DNA from 2 places in the Streptomyces sp. KLMMK genome. Region 2 is predicted to be linked to the other one. Evidence: riboswitches for the same ligand, from Rfam matches in the RefSeq annotation. Region 2 holds a riboswitch; the other holds the start of a gene.
The links. A riboswitch is a leader RNA that binds a small molecule or an ion and turns the genes downstream of it on or off. The one in region 2 is predicted to bind S-adenosylmethionine.
Positions count from the first base shown of each region.

Region 1 (10,472 bases), on a different contig from region 2:
GTGCTTCCCGTAACCCTACGGCCTGATGGTCATGCGGCGCGGAGTGCGGGCCCGCTTCACCGGCCCGGCGAGGCACTCTGTGCGCTTTGCTGCCGGTACGTCATGATCTGCTCATGTTGGGAAAGGACGGGAAGGCAGCCGGGACGGCGGCGCACGGGGGCCACGACGGGATCCCCCCGCCGGTCCCCCTGGTCACCTACGCCCTCATCGGCGCCTGCTGCGCGGTGTTCCTCCTGGGCCCCGCGGCGGAGCTCACCGCACCCCTGGCCGGCCACGGCAGCGGCAGCAACCTCCTCGCCGCCCAGAGCGCCTACTTCGAGCGCTGGGGCGTGGTGCCCGAGAAGCTCTGGCACGGGCCGCCGGCGGAGCTGATCACCCCGCTCACCGCGCTCTTCGTGCACGGCAACTGGCTGCATCTGCTCGGGAACATGCTCTTCCTCTACGTCTTCGGCGCCATGGCCGAAAACCGGATGGGACGCGGCCCCTTCGTCCTCTTCTACCTCGCCGCCGGGGTGCTCGCCCTGCTCGGCTACGCGGCCGCGCACGCCGCCTCCGACCGCACGCTCGTCGGCGCCTCCGGCGCGATCTCCGGGGTCCTCGGAGCCTTCCTCTACCTCTTCCCCCGGGCCCGCGTCACCAGTCTCTTCCCGTTCCTCTTCTTCCTGCCGCTGCGGTTCCCCGCCTGGGCCGTGCTGCTCTTCTGGTTCGCCCTGCAGTGGGTGGCCGCCCGCGCGGCCGGCGACCGCCCCGGCGTCGCCTACCTCGCCCACGTCGTGGGCTTCGCGCTGGGCTTCCTGTACGCGTGGGCGAGGTACGGCCGTGCGACTAGAGTGAAGGCGGGGCTGCCCCCCGACCCCCGATAGGAGCCCGCAGTGATCACTTCGATCGTGCTGATCAAGACCGACGTCGACCGGATCCCCGAGATCGCCGAGCAGATCGCCGCGATCGAGGGCGTGAGCGAGGTGTACTCGGTGACGGGTGCGCACGATCTGATCGCCATGGTGCGGGTGGCCCGGCACGACGACCTCGCGGACGTCATCCCGGGCAGGATCAGCAAGGTCCCGGGCGTCGCCTCGACGGAGACGCACATCGCGTTCCGCACGTACTCCCAGCACGACCTGGAGGCGGCGTTCGCGATCGGACTGGACGCGTAGCGCCTGACGGCGCGTAGCGGGCTCCACGGTTGCGCCGGGCACGGCACCGCCGCCCGGCCGGCAGACCCTCTTGCCGCAGGCACATCACTTCCGCCGCAGCGGCGATCAGCCACGACGGGCTTGCCCGGCGGTGCCGGGCCGGGCGCAACCCGTGGATCCGGCAGGCGCCGTCAGGCGGGGACGCAGCGTCCGCCCTCGGTCCGGTAGGACCACTTCGCTCCGTGGCGGACGAGTTCGGCCACCGCCGTCACGAAGCGCTCCACGTGCTCGTCCGGCGTGCCGGCGCCGAAGCTGACGCGGATCGCGTTCAGGGGCGCACCCTCGTCGGGCGCACCGCACTCCCCCTCGGCGGAGGAGTCCGCGCCCACCAGCGTCCGCACCAGCGGGTGCGCGCAGAAGAGGCCGTCGCGGACGCCGATGCCGTACTCCGCGGAGAGCGCCGCCGCGAAGTGCGAGCTGTTCCAGCCGTCGACGGTGAAGGACAGGACGCCCACGCTCGGGGCGCCGGGCCCGAAGAGCGAGAGCACCCGCACCCCCGGCACCGCCGCCAGCCCCTCCCGCACCACGGTGATCAGCTGCCGCTCCCGCTCCGCGAGCCGGTCGAAGCCGGCCTCGGTGAGCGCCTTGCACGCGGACGCGATGGCGTAGGCCCCGATGACGTTGGGCGAGCCGGCCTCGTGCCGGGCGACCCCGTCGTGCCAGTCGACCTCCACCTCGCCGGAGGCGCCCCGGGCGACGCGCCGGCTCGCGCCCCCGCCCGCCAGGTAGGGCTCGGCGTCCCGGAGCCAGTCCGCCCGGCCGGCCAGCACGCCGGCGCCGAAGGGCGCGTACAGCTTGTGCCCGGAGAAGGCGACCCAGTCGGCGTCCAGTTCCGCGATGTCCACCCGCTGGTGGGGGACGAGCTGGGCCGCGTCCACGACGATCCGCGCGCCGTGGGCGTGCGCGGCGGCGGCCAGCTCCCGTACGGGCCACAGCTCACCGGTCACGTTGGACGCACCGGTCACGCACACCAGCGCGGGCCCGTAGGGCTCGCGGGCCGCGAGCGCCTGCTCGAGCGTCTCGACCGCCTGCCCGGGGGTGCGGGGCGCGTCGAGGTAGGTCACCTCGACGTCCGCGCGCCGCTCCCAGGGCAGCAGCGCCGCGTGGTGCTCGGTCTCGAAGACGAACACGCGCGTCCCGGCGGGGAGTACGGCCGCGAGCAGGTTGAGCGAGTCGGTGGTCGACCGGGTGAAGAGGACCTGGTCGCCGTCCCGGCAGCCGAGGAACGCGGCGACGTCCGCCCGGCTGTTCTCGAACAGCTCCGTCGACAGCTGCGAGAGGTAGCCCGCGCCGCGGTGCACGCTGCCGTAGTAGGGCGCGTACGCCGCCACGTCGTCCCACACCCGCTGCAGGGCGGGGGCGCTGGCCGCGTAGTCCAGCGCGGCGTAGGTCACCTCTCCGCCGGTCACCAGCGGGACCCGGACATCACACCCGAGAACGGGCAGGGGGGTGCAAACGGACCGGTCGGAGGCAAGGGTGGGGACAGACATGGCGAACTCCCGTAAAAAGGCAGGCGAATTCCACCGCGCGACGGGCGCGGGAAAGGGAAGGGGGTGCGGGAAAAGGGGCTCTTCGAGCCCTAACGCATTCGCTGAACCACGGAAGGAACTCCCTCGACAACCAGGATCCCTGGCGAGGGACCCGCGCTTGCCGCAGACCTCGCTGCCTGCGACCTGGTCATCACCCGGGGCACCCCGCCACGGAAGGAGGGTTGCCGGACAGCGGGCCGGGGCCGTGTCGCTGTCACTCGTGACCTTGGCGGAGAGTATGGCACAGCTGATCGCCGGCCGGGAAGGGGCGTCCGGATCACGGACGCCCCTTCACCGCACCACTCCTTCGCAGCGCTACGCGTTGCTCGCCAGCGCCCACCGGTCGAGCACCCGCCGGGCCGCCCCGGAGTCGATGGACTCCGCAGCCCGCACCAGCCCGCCCCGGATCTGCTCCGCCAGCGGCTCCTCCGTCGGCGCCAACGCCACCAGCGCCGCGGCCGAGTTGAGGAGCACGGCGTCCCGCACCGGCCCCGGCTCGCCCGCGAGCAGACGCCGCGCGACATCGGCGTTGTAGGACGCGTCGCCACCCCGCAGCGCCTCCACCGGCACCAGGCCGATCCCCACGTCCCGCGGGTCGAAAGACTCCTCGCGGACCCGTCCGCCGGAGACCACCCACACCTTCGACGTGGCGGTCGTGGTCAGCTCGTCGAGACCGTCGTCGCCGCGGAAGACCAGCGCCGAGGAGCCGCGCTCGGCGAGCACCCCGGCGAGGATCGGGGCCATCCGGGCGTCCGCGACGCCCGTGGCCTGGGCCCGTACCTTCGCGGGGTTGGTCAGCGGGCCGAGCACGTTGAAGACGGTCCGGATGCCGAGCTCGCGCCGGGCCGCGGCCACGTGCCGCAGCGCCGGGTGGAACTTCACCGCGAAGCAGAGGGTGATGCCGGCCTCCTCGGCCACCTCCACCACCCGCTGCGGGCCGAGGTCGAGGTTCACGCCCAGCTTCTCCAGCACGTCCGAGGCGCCGCTGGCCGAGGACGCCGCCCGGTTGCCGTGCTTGACGACCTTCACGCCGGTGCCGGCGACGACGATCGAGGACATGGTGGAGATATTGACGGTCTTGGCGCCGTCGCCGCCGGTGCCGACGATGTCCACGCTGGGGCCGGGGACCTCGATCAGCCGGGCGTGCTCGTACATCGTGCGCACCAGGCCGGAGATCTCGGCGACCGTCTCGCCCTTGGCGCGCAGGGCGACCAGGAAGCCCGCGATCTGCGCGCCGGTGGCCTCGCCGCGCATGATCCGGTCCATGGCCCAGGCGGCGTCGTCGACGGTGAGGTCACGGCCGGCGAGCAGGGCGTCCAGGAGACCCGGCCAGGAGGGGGCCACCGCGCTGTCGCCGCCTGCCGGGGTCACAACGTTCATGGTCCACGCTCCTGGTGGTCGGTCCGGAGAGCCGGGTTCGTCCCGGGGTCTGCCCGCCCAGCCTATCCACCCCCGGAGACAGCGAAGAGCCCCGTCCATGCGCTGGACGGGGCTCTCGCTGTGGCGATCAGCGATCAGGGTGGATCAGAGGCGATCCGGGGGATCAGTGGTGGCCGTGGCCGCTCGTGATCTCCTCGTACTCCTCCACGGTGGCCTTGGGGATCTGGGTCCCCTCGCCGTAGAAGCCCTTCGAGAGCTTCACCCGGAGACGCTGGCCGGCGCCGGCCTTGCGGGCCACGCCGTTCTCGTCGTACTCCGGCTCCAGCTCGAGCGGCTGCGGCTGGTGGTGCGCCGTGAGGGTGTGCATCTGCTCCTGCGAGAGCGGCTCGTGGACCTCGACGAACTCACCGTGCGGCAGGCGCTTGATGATGCCGGACTCGCGTCCGTGCAGCACCTTGTCCCTGTCGCGGCGCTGCAGGCCCATGCAGATCCGGCGGGTGGCGATGAACACCAGGACCGGGATCACGAAGAAGCCGATGCGGACGAACCAGGTGATGGCGTTGATCGACAGGTGGAAGTGGGTGGCCCACAGGTCGTTTCCACCACCGACCAGCATCACGAAGTACGCGGCGATCCAGGCGGCACCGAACGCGGTGCGCGTCGGGGCGTTGCGCGGGCGGTCCAGCAGGTGGTGCTCGCGCTTGTCACCGGTGACCCAGGACTCGATGAACGGCCAGACCGCGATCGCACCGAGCACCAGCGGGAAGATGACCAGCGGGATGAACACGCCCAGGACGAGCGTGTGGCCCCACAGGTTGATCTCCCAGCCCGGCATGACACGGATCAGACCCTCGGCGAAGCCCATGTACCAGTCGGGCTGGGCGCCGGTGGACACCTGGTCCGGGCGGTACGGGCCGATGGCCCAGATCGGGTTGATCGAGGCGATCGCCGCGATGGCCGCGATGATGCCGAAGACCAGGAAGAAGAAGCCACCGGCCTTGGCCATGTAGACCGGCATCAGCGGGAGGCCGACGACGTTCTTGTTGGTCCGGCCCGGGCCGGGGAACTGCGTGTGCTTGTGGTAGATCACCAGGATCAGGTGGGCCACCAGCAGACCGAGCATGATGCCCGGCAGCAGCAGGACGTGGATGGAGAAGAACCGCGGCACGAAGTCCGAGCCGGGGAACTCGCCGCCGAAGAGGAACATCGAGATGTACGTGCCGACGATCGGCACGGACAGGATCGCGCCCTCCATGAAGCGGACACCGGTGCCGGAGAGCAGGTCGTCCGGGAGCGAGTAACCGGTGAAGCCGGTGAACATGCCGAGGACGAACAGCAGGAAGCCGAACAGCCAGTTGACCTCACGCGGCTTGCGGAACGCACCGGTGAAGAACACGCGCATCATGTGCACGAACATGCCCGCGAGGAAGATCAGCGCGGCCCAGTGGTGGATCTGCCGGATGAGCAGACCGCCACGGACGTCGAAGCTGATGTCGAGGGTCGACTTGAACGCCTCGGACATGTGCATGCCCTGCATGGGCACGTACGAGCCGTGGTAGACGACCTCGTTCATGCTCGGGTGGAAGAACAGCGTCAGATACACACCCGTGAGGATGATGATCACGAAGCTGTAGAGGCAGACCTCACCCAGCATGAAGGACCAGTGGTCCGGGAAGATCTTCCGCATGTTGGCCTTGGCCAGGGTGTAGATACCCAGACGGCCGTCGGCCCAGTCGGCGACCCGCTCGCCTGCGGGCGCCTTGCGGCGGCCCGGCGCGGCAGCGCCGGATTGGTTCGTAGTCGTAGTGCTCATCCGCGCTCCCAGTAGGCAGGACCGACGGGCTCGGCGAAGTCGCCCATGGCCTCAAGGTAGCCCTTGTCGTTGACCTTGATCCGCAGCTGCGGAAGGGCGTGGCCGGCCGGGCCGAAGATCACGCGTCCGCCGTCGGAAAGGTCGAAGGTGGACTGGTGGCAGGGGCACAGCACGTGGTGCGTCTGCTGCTCGTAGAGGCTGATCGGGCAGCCGACGTGGGTGCAGATCTTGGAGAACGCGACGATGCCGTCGGCGGACCAGTCGAGCTCGCGCTTGTCCTTGATGTTCTCCGGGCGGAGCCGGACGATCATCAGGGCGGCCTTGGCGATCTCCTTCTGGAAGTCGTGGTCCTCCTCCTTCATGCCCTCGGGCATGGCGAAGGTGAGGGAGCCGACCTGGATGTCCTCGGGACGCAGCGGCTGCAGCGTGTTCTGGTTGATCAGCATCTTGCCCTCGGACCAGGCGGTCTTCCGGAGCTTGGTGCCCGGAAGCGGTCCGAGGTCGCGCAGCAGCACCACGCCGGAGAGCGGCACCAGGGCCAGCGCGCCGAACATGGTGTTGCGGATCAGCTTGCGGCGGCCGAAGGCCGACTCCTCTGCGCCCAGCTTGAAGTCGGCCATGACCTTGGCCTTGACGTCGGGCTCGGCGGCGATGGCGTGCCGCTCGTCGGCGACCTCCACGTCCGACATCAGGGTGCGGGCCCAGTGGACCGCGCCCGCGCCGATGCAGAACAGCGCCACCGCGAGGGTCATGCCCAGCGCGAAGTTCAGGGCGCTGATGTGACCGATCGGGAAGACGTAGATGCTCTTGTCGACCGGGAGGGTCACGTAGGAGGCGATGAAGCCGACCGTGGCCAGCATCGAGAGCAGGAACAGGAAGGCGACCACGCGCTCGGAGCGCTTGGCGGCCTGCTCGTCGATGTCCTGGATGCGGGGCTCGTGCGGCGGGAGGCCGGGGTCGGCGAACGGGTCGCCGGCCGTCTTCGTCACGGCGCCGCCGTGCGCGTCCTGCGTGCTCGGCAGGTTCTCTTCTGGAATGTCTTGGCTACTCATGACTTCTTGGCCTTAGCGGTGTGGGCCGCGACCCAGATGGCTACTGCGATCAGCGCGCCCAGTCCGAAGATCCACGCGAACAGACCCTCGCTGACGGGGCCGAGCCCGCCCAGCTCGAGGCCGCCCGGGCTCTCCGACTTGCTGCTGTTGACCGTGTCGAGGTACGCGATGATGTCCTTCTTGTTCTTCTCCGTCATCGTCGTGTCGGGGAAGGAAGGCATGTTCTGCGGGCCGGTCTGCATGGCCTCGTAGATGTGCTTGGGGTTGACGTCCTCAAGCGTGGGGGCGTACTTGCCGTTGGAAAGCGCGCCGCCCTTACCGGTGAAGTTGTGGCACTGGGCGCAGTTGGTGCGGAAGAGCTCCCCGCCCTTCGCGATGTCCGCGCCGTCCGGGCTGTACTGATCCTTGGTCGGGATCGCAGGGCCGGCACCCAGCGAAGCGATGTACGCGGCGAGCTGGTCGATCTCGGCCTGCGAGTAGATCGCCTTCTTGCGGGGGGCCTGGGCACCCTGCTGCTGGAGCGGCATGCGGCCGGTGGCGACCTGGAAGTCGACGGCCGCGGCGCCGACGCCGACGAGGCTCGGGCCGTCGGTGGTGCCCTGACCGCCGGTGCCGTGGCAGCTTGCGCAGCCCACGGCATAGAGCTTCTTGCCCTCCTCGATGGCGAGGGACTGGGCGGTTTCATCGGCCTTGGCCGTGTCCGCCGGCGCGAACGCGGCGTACAGCCCCCCAGTTACCGCCAGCGCGAAGAGTAGGACGACGACCGCCGCCAGCGGATGGCGTCGTCGTGCGGAGAGCTTTTTCACGGATTACCCCGGTGTCAGGATCTTCTGCGTCGATCTGGACTGTTGGTCCGGTGCGGGACGGGACCGATTACTTGATCAAGTAGATCGTGGCGAAGAGGCCGATCCACACCACGTCGACGAAGTGCCAGTAGTAGGACACGACGATGGCCGCCGTCGCCTGGTGGTGGGTGAACCTCTTGGCCGCGTACGTCCTGCCCAGGACCAGCAGGAAGGCGATCAGACCGCCCGTCACGTGCAGGCCGTGGAAGCCGGTCGTCAGGTAGAACACCGAGCCGTACGGGTCGGAGGAGAGCGAGAGGCCCTCGTGCTTGACCAGCTCGGTGTACTCGAAGACCTGGCCGCCGATGAAGATGGCACCCATCACGAAGGTGATCACGAACCACGTGCGCAGCTTCTTCACGTCGCCGCGCTCGGCGGCGAAGACGCCGAGCTGGCAGGTGAGGGAGGAGAGCACCAGGATCGTGGTGTTGGTCGCCGAGAACGGCAGGTTCAGCGCGGACGCCTTTTCCGACCAGAACTCGGTACCCGTCACCGATCGCAGGGTGAAGTACATCGCGAAGAGGGCCGCGAAGAACATCAGCTCGGAACTCAACCAGATGATGGTTCCGACGCTGGTGAGGTTCGGTCGATTGACCGACGGGTGTGCGTGCCCGGTATCTGTTGCTGTTGCAGTCGCCACGACCGACATTATGTCGGTCGCTTATCTCGTGCTCACTCCGGGGGGTGCCGTTCGGTGTGTCAAGAGCATGTGCGCTGCTCGTACGGCCCAGTGCCCGGGTCCCCCAAAGGGGGGAACCGGACGTTCCGGGACACCTCGCGGGCCTGACGGACCCTCCTCCGGACGGGTGTTCGCGGAGTAGAGTCCGGCCATCGATCAGCTCCACGTCAGATCCACAGCTGTGCCGAACACAAGCCTGGAGGAACGATGCAGCCGACGGCCACCGTGCTGGTCTACAGCGACAACGCGGACACCCGCGAGCAGGTCCGGCTGGCCGCCGGGCGCCGGCCCGCCCCCGACGTGCCGCCGGTCATGTACGTGGAGTGCGCGACACTCCCGGGCGTGCTCACGGCCCTGGAGGAGCACCACGTGGACGTGTGCGTCCTGGACGGCGAGACGGCGCCCGCGGGCGGCATGGGGGTGTGCCGGCAGCTGAAGGACGAGGTGTTCCGCTGCCCGCCCGTGCTGCTGCTCATGGGCCGCCCGCAGGACGCCTGGCTGGCCACCTGGAGCCGAGCGGACGCCGCCGTGACGCACCCGCTGGACCCGGGGGCCTTCGCCAACGCCCTGGCAGGCCTGCTGCGCGCCCGGAAGGCCGTGGACGCCTGAGGGGGCGCCCGGGGGCGGCTAGAGCTCGGGGCGCAGGCGGGCCGCGTCGGCAGGGCTGCTCCCCTCGGCCTTCCCGGTCTTCCCTCCGACGAGGGCACTGCCCTTGCGCCATTCGTCCCAGGCCATGTTCCAGTCGCCGAAGCCGTTGTCGAACGGGGTCATGGTCGCGCCGGCGCTGCCCACGACCTTGACGATGTCGCCGACGTGCACGGTGTCGAAGAACCACTTGGCGTTGGCGGTGCTCATGCCGGTGCAGCCGTGGCTGACGTTCTCCGCGCCCTGGGATCCCTCGGACCAGGGCGCGGCGTGCACGTACTCACCGCTCCAGGTGACCCGGGTGGCCCAGTGGACGGGCAGGTCGTAGGAGTCCGCGCTGCCCTCGGCGATGCCGATGCTGGTGCCGCGCATGCGTACGAAGGATTCCCGGCCCAGGATCACCTTGACCCCGTTGCGGGTGGCGTAGCCGGGCTTGCCGGTGGTCACCGGGATGGACCGGACCTCCTTGCCGCTCACGAACACGGTCATGCTGTGCGCGCTCGCGTCGGTGACGGCCTCGATGCGGTCGCCCGTCGTCATCCGCACGGCCCTGGAGGGGCCTCCGTAGAGGCCGCCGCCGACCTTGATGCCGTCGAGGTTGGCGTGCACGTCGACGGTGGTGTGGGCGGGCCAGTACTCCTTCGGGCGGTAGTGCAGGGTGCGGTTGTCCACCCAGTGCCAGGCACCCTCCACGGCGGGCCGGGACTCGACGCGGAAGGTGCGCTCGACGATCGCGCGGGCGGCCGGGTCCTGGACGGGGGTGCTCAGCTCGGCGGTGATGGGCTGTCCCACGCCGTAGGTGCCGCTCTGCGGGCCGAAACTGACGCGCAGGAGGCGGTCGGCCGGGTTGGTGTCGAAGCCGATCGTGCGGCGCCCCTGGGAGCCGTTCTCGTCCTCCGTGGTGACGCGCACGGTGTAGTGGGCGCCGGCGGCGAGGGCGCCGGTGCTGTGCCAGCGGGAGCCGTCGGGGCTGAGTTCGCCCTTGACGTAGCGACCCGCCGCGTCCGTCGCCGTGACGTCCGTGATCCGGTCCTCGCCCCTGGCCACCACCTCGAGGGGCTTGCTGGGGTCCGCCTTCTGCCCGTCGCGGGCACTGGTGAGCTCGACCTGGCCGCTGGCGTCGTAGGGCTTGTCGGCCAGCGGGTTGGACGAGCCGCCGCAGGCGGTGACCCCCACCACCAGCGCGGTCAGCAGCACCGCCCCGGTGAGCGCCAGACGGTGTCGACGTGACTGGGTCATGGTCACACCGTAGGAAGGATCGGGACCTCCGGCCTGCCGGGTGACTGCAAACGGGTGGAAATGCACCGGGCCCCGCACACCGGATGGTGTGCGGGGC
Region 1 is NZ_JBAMDC010000207.1:719-11,190, forward strand. It holds gene V7793_RS24505 (rhomboid family intramembrane serine protease) at 114-863, shown strand; gene V7793_RS24510 (Lrp/AsnC family transcriptional regulator) at 873-1,154, shown strand; gene V7793_RS24515 (aminotransferase class V-fold PLP-dependent enzyme) at 1,325-2,683, opposite strand; SAM riboswitch class IV at 2,832-2,948, opposite strand; gene trpD (anthranilate phosphoribosyltransferase) at 3,038-4,102, opposite strand; gene qcrB (cytochrome bc1 complex cytochrome b subunit) at 4,266-5,915, opposite strand; gene qcrA (cytochrome bc1 complex Rieske iron-sulfur subunit) at 5,912-6,967, opposite strand; gene qcrC (cytochrome bc1 complex diheme cytochrome c subunit) at 6,964-7,773, opposite strand; gene ctaE (aa3-type cytochrome oxidase subunit III) at 7,841-8,461, opposite strand; gene V7793_RS24545 (hypothetical protein) at 8,699-9,100, shown strand; gene V7793_RS24550 (L,D-transpeptidase) at 9,119-10,375, opposite strand.
Region 1: linked by a shared signal. The riboswitch ahead of V7793_RS24515 (aminotransferase class V-fold PLP-dependent enzyme) and the one ahead of thrC (threonine synthase) in region 2 are both predicted to bind S-adenosylmethionine.

Region 2 (9,557 bases):
CCCACTCCGGCCGCACCACCGACGTCATCGAACCCCTGCGGGTCGCCTTCGAGCACGGCGCGACGACGCTCGCGATCACCGGCCGCCCGGAGGGCGAGATCGCCCAGTACGCGGACCACGTGCTCACCACCTCCTCCGCCCGGGAGAGCGAGCTGCGCCCCGCGGCCATGTCGAGCCGCACCAGTCAGCTCCTCGTGGTGGACTGCCTGTTCATCGGCGTCGCCCAGCAGACGTACGAGTCCGCGGCGCCGGCCCTGTCCGCCTCGTACGAAGCGCTCGCCCACCGCCACGCCCCGCGCTCCCCGCGCTGACCGAAGCCGGCCCGCCCGGCACGCATGGAAAGAGCCGTCCGCCCATGGCCTCTTCTTCTGCTTCGTCATCCGCATCGGCCGCGGGCGCGGCCGCTTCCCCCGCGCCGTCCGGCGCCTCGCCGGCCCCCTCCCCACAGGCGCGCAGCGCCCTCCGCGCCGAGCTCGCCGCCCTCACCACCGAGGCCTTCCGCCCCGACCTCGCGGACATCGACCGGCTGCCCACCCTCGACATCGCCCGGATCATGAACGGCGAGGACGCCGGCGTCCCGGCCGCCGTCGCCGCCCGGCTGCCCGAGATCGCCGCCGCCATCGACGCCACCGCCACCCGCATGGCCCGCGGCGGCCGGCTCGTCTACGCGGGCGCGGGCACCGCCGGCCGCCTCGGCGTGCTCGACGCCAGCGAGTGCCCGCCGACCTTCAACACCGACCCCTCGCAGGTCATAGGCGTGATCGCGGGCGGCGCGGCGGCGCTGGTCACCGCCGTCGAAGGAGCCGAGGACAGCCGGGAGCTGGCCGCGGGCGACCTGGCCGCCCTGGGTGTCGGCCCGGCCGACACCGTCGTCGGCGTCTCCGCCTCCGGCCGCACCCCCTACGCGGTCGGGGCCGTCGAGCACGCCCGCGGCGCCGGGGCGCTGACCATCGGCGTGTCCTGCAACGCCGGTTCGCCCCTCGGCCGGGCCGCCGACCACGCCGTCGAGGTCGTCGTCGGCCCCGAGCTGCTCACGGGCTCGACCCGGCTGAAGGCCGGCACCGCCCAGAAGCTCGTCCTCAACATGCTCTCGACGATCACCATGATCCGGCTCGGCAAGACGTACGGGAACCTGATGGTCGACGTGCGGGCCACCAACGACAAGCTGCGCGCCCGCTCCCGGCAGATCGTCGCCCTGGCCACGGGCGCCTCCGAGCAGGAGATAGAGGCCGCGCTGACGGAGACCGGCGGAGAGGTGAAGCACGCCATCCTCGTCGTCCTGGGCGGTGTGGACGGGCGCACGGCCGCGCGCCTCCTCGACGAGTCGGGCGGTCACCTGCGCACGGCCCTGCGAACAGCACATGGGTAGCCGCACCATGGCACCGGACCCTCCGGACGCGCCCGACGACGGCCCGAGAGGGGAGCGCGGCCGCGGCGCCGGCGCGGCCGCGCTCCTGCCCCTCCTCGGCGGCGCCGGCAACCTCACGTCCGTCACGAACTGCATGACGCGGCTGCGGGTGACCGTCCGGGACCCGTCGGCCGTCCGGCGCGACGAACTGCGGGCCCTTCCCGGGGTGCTGGGCATCGTCGGGGACGGCGCGGCCCTGCAGATCGTGCTCGGTCCGGGCACGGTGGCCAAGGTCGCGCCGGAGCTCGCGCGACACGTGAACGCGGCCACCGCGGCAGGTGCGGCAGGTGCGGCCCCGGAGACCGTCACCGCGGAAGCCCTGGCCGAGCGCGGCGCGGCGCTCCGGGCCGAGCGCAGGGCCCGCAACGCCACCCCGGCCAAGGAGTTCCTGCGCCGGATCGCCCAGATCTTCGTCCCGCTGATCCCCGCCCTGATCGGCTGCGGCATCGTGGCGGGCCTGGCCGGGCTCCTCTCCAACCTCCACTGGCTGCCCGCGCTGGCCCCCGCGCTGACCGCGTGCGCGTCGGGCTTCATGTCCCTGATCGCGGTCTTCGTCGGCTACAACACGGCGAAGGAGTTCGGCGGCACCCCCGTCCTGGGCGGGGCCGTCGCGGCGATCATCGTGTTCCCGGGCGTGGACCGGGTGAGCGCGTTCGGCGAGAAGCTCGTGCCCGGCCAGGGCGGGGTGCTCGGTGCGCTGGCCGCGGCCCTGCTCGCCGCGCACGTGGAGCGGTGGTGCCGCCGCCGCGTCCCCGAGGCCCTGGACGTGCTGGTCACCCCGACGGTGACCGTTCTGGTCGCGGGCCTGGTCACGCTGTACGGGCTGATGTACGCGGCGGGCGAGGTCGCCACGGCCATCGGCCGCTTCGCCGACTGGCTGCTCGCGAACGGCGGGGCGGCGGCGGGCTTCGTCCTCGGCGGGCTGTTCCTGCCCCTGGTGATGCTGGGCCTGCACCAGGCCCTCATCCCCATCCACACGACCCTGATCCAGGAGCAGGGCTCCACGGTGCTGCTGCCGATCCTCGCGATGGCGGGCGCCGGCCAGGTGGGAGCGGCCCTCGCCCTCTACGTCCGCCTGCCGCACAACACCTCGGTGCGCCGGACGATCCGGTCCGCGATGCCGGCCGGCCTCCTGGGCATCGGCGAGCCCCTGATCTACGGCGTCTCCCTGCCGCTGGGCCGCCCGTTCGTCACCGCCTGCGTCGGCGGCGCGTTCGGAGGAGCGTTCGTGGGGCTGCTGGGGCAGCTGGGCGACACGGTCGGCTCGACGGCCATCGGCCCGTCGGGCTGGGCCCTGTTCCCGCTGCTGCAGGGCGGCCACGGCCTGGGCCGGGCAGTGGCGGTCTACGGGGCGGGCCTGCTGGCGGGCTACGCGGCGGGATTCGCGGCGACGTACGCGTTCGGGCTGAGCCGCCGGTCGCTGCGCGAGCTGAACGCAGAACACCCCGCAGAGAACAACGGATAGAACAGCGGATGGAACAACGGATGGAACAACGGCCCGAGGGCGGCACCCCCCTGGTGGGGGGCACCGCCCTCGGGCGCGTACAGCGTCAGGACAGGTGATCCGTCAGGATCAGAAGTCCATGTCACCGCCGGGCATGCCGCCCGGAGCGGCCGCGGCGGCCTTCTCCGGCTTGTCGGCGATGACGGCCTCGGTGGTGAGGAAGAGCGCAGCGATGGACGCGGCGTTCTGCAGGGCGGAGCGGGTGACCTTGGCCGGGTCGATGATGCCCTCGGCGACCAGGTCGACGTACTCGCCCGTGGCGGCGTTGAGACCGTGGCCCGGGGTCAGGTTGCGCACCTTCTCCACGACGACGCCGCCCTCGAGACCGGCGTTGACCGCGATCTGCTTGAGCGGGGCCTCCAGGGCCAGCTTGACGGCGGCGGCACCGGTGGCCTCGTCGCCCTCGAGCTCCAGCTTCTCGAACACCTGGGAGGCCTGCAGCAGGGCCACGCCACCACCGGCGACGATGCCCTCCTCGACGGCCGCCTTCGCGTTGCGAACGGCGTCCTCGATGCGGTGCTTGCGCTCCTTGAGCTCGACCTCGGTCGCGGCACCGGCCTTGATGACGGCCACGCCGCCGGCCAGCTTCGCGAGGCGCTCCTGGAGCTTCTCGCGGTCGTAGTCCGAGTCGCTGTTCTCGATCTCGGCGCGGATCTGGTTGACGCGGCCCTGGACCTGGTCGCTGTCACCGGCACCGTCGACGATGGTCGTCTCGTCCTTGGTGATGACGACCTTGCGGGCGCGGCCGAGCAGGTCGAGACCGGCGTTCTCCAGCTTGAGGCCGACCTCCTCGGAGATGACGGTGCCACCGGTGAGGATGGCGATGTCACCGAGCATGGCCTTGCGGCGGTCGCCGAAGCCCGGGGCCTTGACGGCGACGGACTTGAAGGTGCCGCGGATCTTGTTCACGACGAGCGTGGACAGGGCCTCGCCCTCGACGTCCTCGGCGATGATCAGCAGCGGCTTGCCGGACTGCATGACCTTCTCCAGGAGCGGCAGCAGGTCCTTGACCGAGCCGATCTTGGAGTTGACGATCAGGATGTACGGGTCGTCGAGGGACGCCTCCATACGCTCCATGTCGGTGGCGAAGTACGCCGAGATGTAGCCCTTGTCGAAGCGCATACCCTCGGTGAGCTCCAGCTCCAGACCGAAGGTCTGGGACTCCTCGACGGTGATGACGCCTTCCTTGCCGACCTTGTCCATGGCCTCGGCGATGAGCTCGCCGATCTGGGTGTCGGCGGCGGAGATGGAGGCGGTGGAGGCGATCTGCTCCTTGGTCTCCACGTCCTTGGCCTGCTCGAGCAGGGCACCGGAGACGGCCTCGACGGCCTTCTCGATACCGCGCTTCAGCGCCATCGGGTTGGCACCCGCGGCGACGTTGCGCAGGCCCTCGCGGACCAGGGCCTGGGCCAGGACGGTCGCGGTCGTCGTGCCGTCACCGGCGACGTCGTCCGTCTTCTTCGCGACCTCCTTGACCAGCTCGGCGCCGATCTTCTCGTACGGGTCCTCGAGCTCGATCTCCTTGGCGATGGAGACACCATCGTTGGTGATCGTGGGGGCGCCCCACTTCTTCTCGAGGACGACGTTGCGGCCCTTGGGGCCGAGGGTGACCTTGACGGCGTCGGCGAGCTGGTTCATCCCGCGCTCGAGACCGCGCCGTGCCTCCTCGTCGAACGCGATGATCTTGGCCATGTGAAGTGGTCCTCCCAGGACGGGGTGGAGACTGCTCCGGACCGCACTGGCGCCCGCGACGGACGGCCTGCGCACCCTGCGGTTCCTTGCCCCGCCTGGCATGCGGACCTCACCGACGGTCCAAATCTGTCACTCTCACTCGGAGAGTGCTAAGCCCAATGATTAGCACTCGACCAGGGAGAGTGCAAGCGCCTCGGGGGGACAGTCACGCCCACGGGGCGCCCGGAGCAGGGGCCCCAGGCAGCCGTACCCACCCCACGCGCCCCGCACACGCGCGAGGGGCTCGCACCCCGTCGGGTGCGAGCCCCTCTGCAAACCGAGCGAGCCGGTGGTCGATGCGCCGCGATCAGACCTGCTGCAGCTTCACCATGTCCGCCTGCGGCCCCTTCTGGCCCTGCGAGATCTCGAACTCGACCCGCTGACCCTCCTCGAGGGTGCGGTAGCCGTCCATCTGAATCGCGCTGTAGTGGACGAATACATCCGCACCACCGTCGACCGCGATGAAGCCGTAGCCCTTCTCCGCGTTGAACCACTTGACGGTGCCCTGAGCCATGCCTAACTCCCCTATTACTGGCCCTTGCGCAGGACCGCACTTCGCGGACCCGGGTCAGACCTCACCCCCTGGCAGCCCAGTGGGTGTGCGCCGGAACGCGTCGACCGCGGCTGAATGTATCTGCACGGATGCCGTCTGCAACAGGTCACTCGGACGAGAATTCCGGGCATGGCCGATCGAGGAAATCGGCTGAACTCCGGGTATTTCAGGGCAAGTCGGGCCGGGTATAACGCAACCAACCCGGCATTTCGTGCACACACTTCGCGCACAACTTGACGGGTTCTCATATGCGTTCGGCACTGACGCCGGGCGGGGATCGTCCCAACTGTATCGCGCTCAACAGGCGGAATCGCCCCGTCCGCTTTACGGACGGGGCGATTCCGGGGACGTCGTGCGGCAATAACGGAAGAACCCTGTGAAACCTCAGCCGCCCGCGACGGCCGGGATGACGGAGACGGCGGAGCCGTCCGGGGTGGGGGTCTGCAGCCCCTGCTCGAAGCGGACGTCGTCGTCGTTGACGTAGACGTTGACGAACCGGCGCAGCTTGCCGGCGTCGTCGAGCACGCGGGCCGCAATGCCGGAGTGGTTCTTCTCCAGGGACTGGAGGACATCGGCGAGGGTCGCGCCTTCGGCGGAGACCTCGGCCTTCCCGCCGGTGTAGGTGCGGAGGATGGTGGGGATGCGGACGGTAACGCTCATGGGAAAACCTTCCGGAGAGATTGTGGGCGGCTGTTCCGCAGGGCTGGGGGGACCCCGGACGGGGTTTGGGGGAGGGCGGGCACAACCGGCCCGCAGACGTCACCTGCAGACGTCAGACGGCAGCAAGCCCCGCGGCGCGGAACGCCTCCAGCGACGGCCGGATCGTCGCCGTCGGCCCCGCCGCAACGGCATCGAGCGTCTTCAGCCCGTCGCCCGTATTGAGCACGACGGTCGTCAGGGAGGGGTCGAGCAGCCCGCTCTCGATCAGCTTCCGCGTCACGCCGACCGTCACCCCGCCCGCCGTCTCGGCGAAGATCCCCTCGGTCCGGGCCAGCAGCCGGATCGCGTCCACGATCTGCTCATCGGTGACGTCCTCCACCGCCCCGCCCGTCCGCCGCGCGATATCCAGCACGTACGGCCCGTCGGCCGGGTTGCCGATGGCGAGGGACTTCGCGATCGTGTCCGGCTTCACCGGCCGCACCACGTCGTGCCCGTCCTTGAACGCGCGGGCGACCGGCGAGCAGCCCTCCGCCTGCGCTCCGAAGATCTTGTACGGGCGGTCCTCGACCAGACCCAGCGCGACGAGCTCCTTCAGCCCCTTGTCGATCTTCGTGAGCTGTGAGCCCGAGGCGATCGGCACGACGATCTGGTCCGGCAGCCGCCAGCCCAGCTGCTCGCAGATCTCGTAGGCGAGCGTCTTGGACCCTTCGCCGTAGTACGGCCGGAGGTTGACGTTGACGAAGCCCCAGCCCTCCCCCAGCGGGTCGCCGATCAGTTCGCTGCAGAAGCGGTTGACGTCGTCGTACGTGCCCTCGATGCCGACGAGGTCGCCGCCGTAGACCGCGGCCATGACGACCTTCCCGGCCTCCAGGTCGTGCGGGATGAAGACGCACGACTTGAACCCGGCCCGGGCGGCCGCGGCCCCGACCGCACCCGCGAGGTTCCCGGTCGAGGAGCACGACAGCGTCGTGAAGCCGAAGGCGCGGGCGGCCTCGACCGCGATCGCCACGACCCGGTCCTTGAAGGAGTGCGTCGGGTTGCCGGAGTCGTCCTTGACGTACAGGCCGCCCGTCACGCCCAGCTCGCGGGCGAGGTTGTCGGCCTTGACGAGCTTGGTGAGGCCGGGGTTGAGGCTGGGCTTGCCCGCGACGTCGGCGGGGACGGGCAGCAGGGGGGCGTAGCGCCAGATGTTCGCGGGGCCGGCCTCGATGCGCTCGCGCAGGTCAGCTGCTTGACCGGGCCCGCCGGCGGGCAGTTCGTAGGCGACTTCGAGGGGGCCGAAGCACAGGGCGCAGGCGAAGATGGGACCGAGGTCGAAGCGCTCTCCGCACTCGCGGCAGGAGAGTGCCACGGCGGGTCCGAGGTCCACAGAAGTGGTGGAGGGTTCAACAGACTGCACAGCCATGGAGGCGAGGCCCTTTCTCCTCATCTTCCCCGTGGCGAACGTCGCCACGAGACGGAATTGGCACCTTCCCCGCCGGGAGCCTCGCCGTGGAACGGTGAGACCGGCTGGAGGGTTGCCGGGGCTTCAACGGGCCGTGTCCCTCTGCCCCTCTGGATGAGCGGTATGGCACTGGGCGGGGCCCAGGCGTTTGTGCACGCGGCGACCCCCGACATAGGACGGCGGTCCGCGTTGTTCAAGACTGTAACGGAAGGGACGGCCCGTTGAGAGGGGCGTCCGCACCGCGAGATGCGTCACAGAACGCGTCGCAGAACGTCCGTGAGACAGGGAGTCGTACACGTGCTGGAAGAGGTGGAGCGCTGGCTGGCCGAGCGGTCCTGGTCCGCTGCTGATCGTCCGCTCGACGTGCTTCTGGCCGCCAAGCGGGCCTCCGGCACCACGGTGAGCGTCGTCCTGCCGGCGCTGAACGAGGAGCCGACGGTCGGCACCATCGTGGCGACGATCCGCCGCGAGCTGATGTCGGACGCGGTGCCGCTGGTGGACGAGCTGGTGGTGGTCGACTCGGGCTCCACGGACCGCACGGCCGAGGTCGCAGCAGAGGCCGGGGCGCGCGTGGTGCACCGGGACGAGGTGCTGCCGAGCCTGCCCGCACTGCCGGGCAAGGGCGAGGTGCTGTGGCGCTCCCTGCTGGCGACGACGGGCGACATCGTCTGCTTCGTGGACGCCGACCTGCGCGAGTTCTCGGCGGACTTCGTGTCGGGGATCGTGGGGCCGCTGCTGACGGACCCCGGCGTGCACTTCGTCAAGGCGATGTACGACCGCCCGCTGGGCACGGAATTCGATGTGCCCGGCTCCGCCAGGACCGCCGGCCAGGGCGGCCGGGTGACCGAGCTCGTGGCCCGCCCCCTGCTGAACCTGCACTGGCCGCAGCTGGCCGGTTTCGTGCAGCCGCTCGGCGGCGAGTACGCGGCCCGCCGGTCCCTGCTGGAGCAGCTGCCGTTCCCCGTCGGCTACGGCGTGGAGCTGGGCCTTCTGGTGGACGCGCTGCACACGGTCGGGCTGGGGGCGCTGGCCCAGGTGGACGTGGGCGTGCGCAAGCACCGCCACCAGGACGGGCAGGCGCTGGGCCGGATGGCCGCCGCCATCTACCGCACCGCACAGCTCCGGCTGGCCCGGGGGCACCTGGTGCGACCTGCGCTGACACAGTTCGAACGAACCCCGGAGGGCTTCGTTCCGCGGACGTACGCGGTGGACACGGAGGAGCGGCCGCCGATGGCCGGAATACCCGAGTACGCCCAGCGACACGCCGCGTAAGCGTACGTTTGAGCGGTTCTTCCCGCGGCAAGGCTGGCCACATGGTCGCTGAGCACGTGCACGCCACATCGATCGCCGCCGCGCCGATCGTCGTCGCCTCCAACCGGGGCCCGGTCTCGTACCGGCGCAGCGAGGACGGCACCCTCGTGGCCGGGCGCGGCGGCGGCGGGCTCGTCTCCGGGCTCAGCTCGATACAGCGCGACGCCGAGGGCGGCGCCGCGGTGTGGGTGTGCGCGGCCCTGGGCGAGGGCGACCGCGAGGCGGCCCGCGCCGCCGGCCGAAGACTCGCCACGGACGACACCGGCGGCCACCACGTGCGGATGCTCGACATCCCGCCGGACACCTTCGCCGCCGCGTACAACGGCATCGCCAACTCGGTGCTGTGGTTCGTGCACCACATGCTCTACCAGACGCCCCTGGAGCCCTCCTTCGACCGGGAGTTCCGGGCCCAGTGGGCGGCCTACGAGGAGTACAACGCGGCGTTCGCGGACGCCGTCGCCGAGGAGGCCGCGCAGGGCGCCGCGGTGCTCATCCAGGACTACCACCTGGCGCTCGTGCCGGGCCTGCTCCGGGCGCGCCGCCCCGACCTGCGCATCGGCCACTTCTCGCACACCCCCTGGGCCCCGCCGGACTACTTCCGCATGCTGCCGGACGACGTGGCCGGGCAGCTGCTGCGCGGTGTCCTCGGCGGCGACCGGGCCGGCTTCCTGACCCGGCGCTGGGCCGAGGCGTTCGCCGCGTGCTGCGCGGACGTGCTGGGCGCGGAGGTCGTCCGGGACGGCGAGGGCCGCGACGCCGAGGTGCGCTTCGAGGGGCGGACGACGCGGCTGGGCGTGCACGGGCTCGGCGCCGACGGCGACTTCCTGCGCGAGCGGGCGCACCGGGCGGACGTCGAGGAGCGCATGGCGGCGCTCAGGTCGCAGATCGGCCCGGGCCGCCGGGCGATCGTGCGCGTGGACCGCACGGAGCTGTCCAAGAACATCGT
Region 2 is NZ_JBAMDC010000231.1:829-10,385, reverse strand. It holds partial or broken gene V7793_RS25820 (MurR/RpiR family transcriptional regulator) at 1-311, shown strand, start outside; gene murQ (N-acetylmuramic acid 6-phosphate etherase) at 356-1,369, shown strand; gene V7793_RS25810 (PTS transporter subunit EIIC) at 1,377-2,873, shown strand; gene groL (chaperonin GroEL) at 2,982-4,604, opposite strand; gene V7793_RS25800 (cold-shock protein) at 4,951-5,157, opposite strand; gene V7793_RS25795 (ubiquitin-like small modifier protein 1) at 5,581-5,856, opposite strand; gene thrC (threonine synthase) at 5,969-7,285, opposite strand; SAM riboswitch class I at 7,279-7,421, opposite strand; gene V7793_RS25785 (glucosyl-3-phosphoglycerate synthase) at 7,598-8,572, shown strand; gene V7793_RS25780 (alpha,alpha-trehalose-phosphate synthase (UDP-forming)) at 8,614-9,557, shown strand, end outside.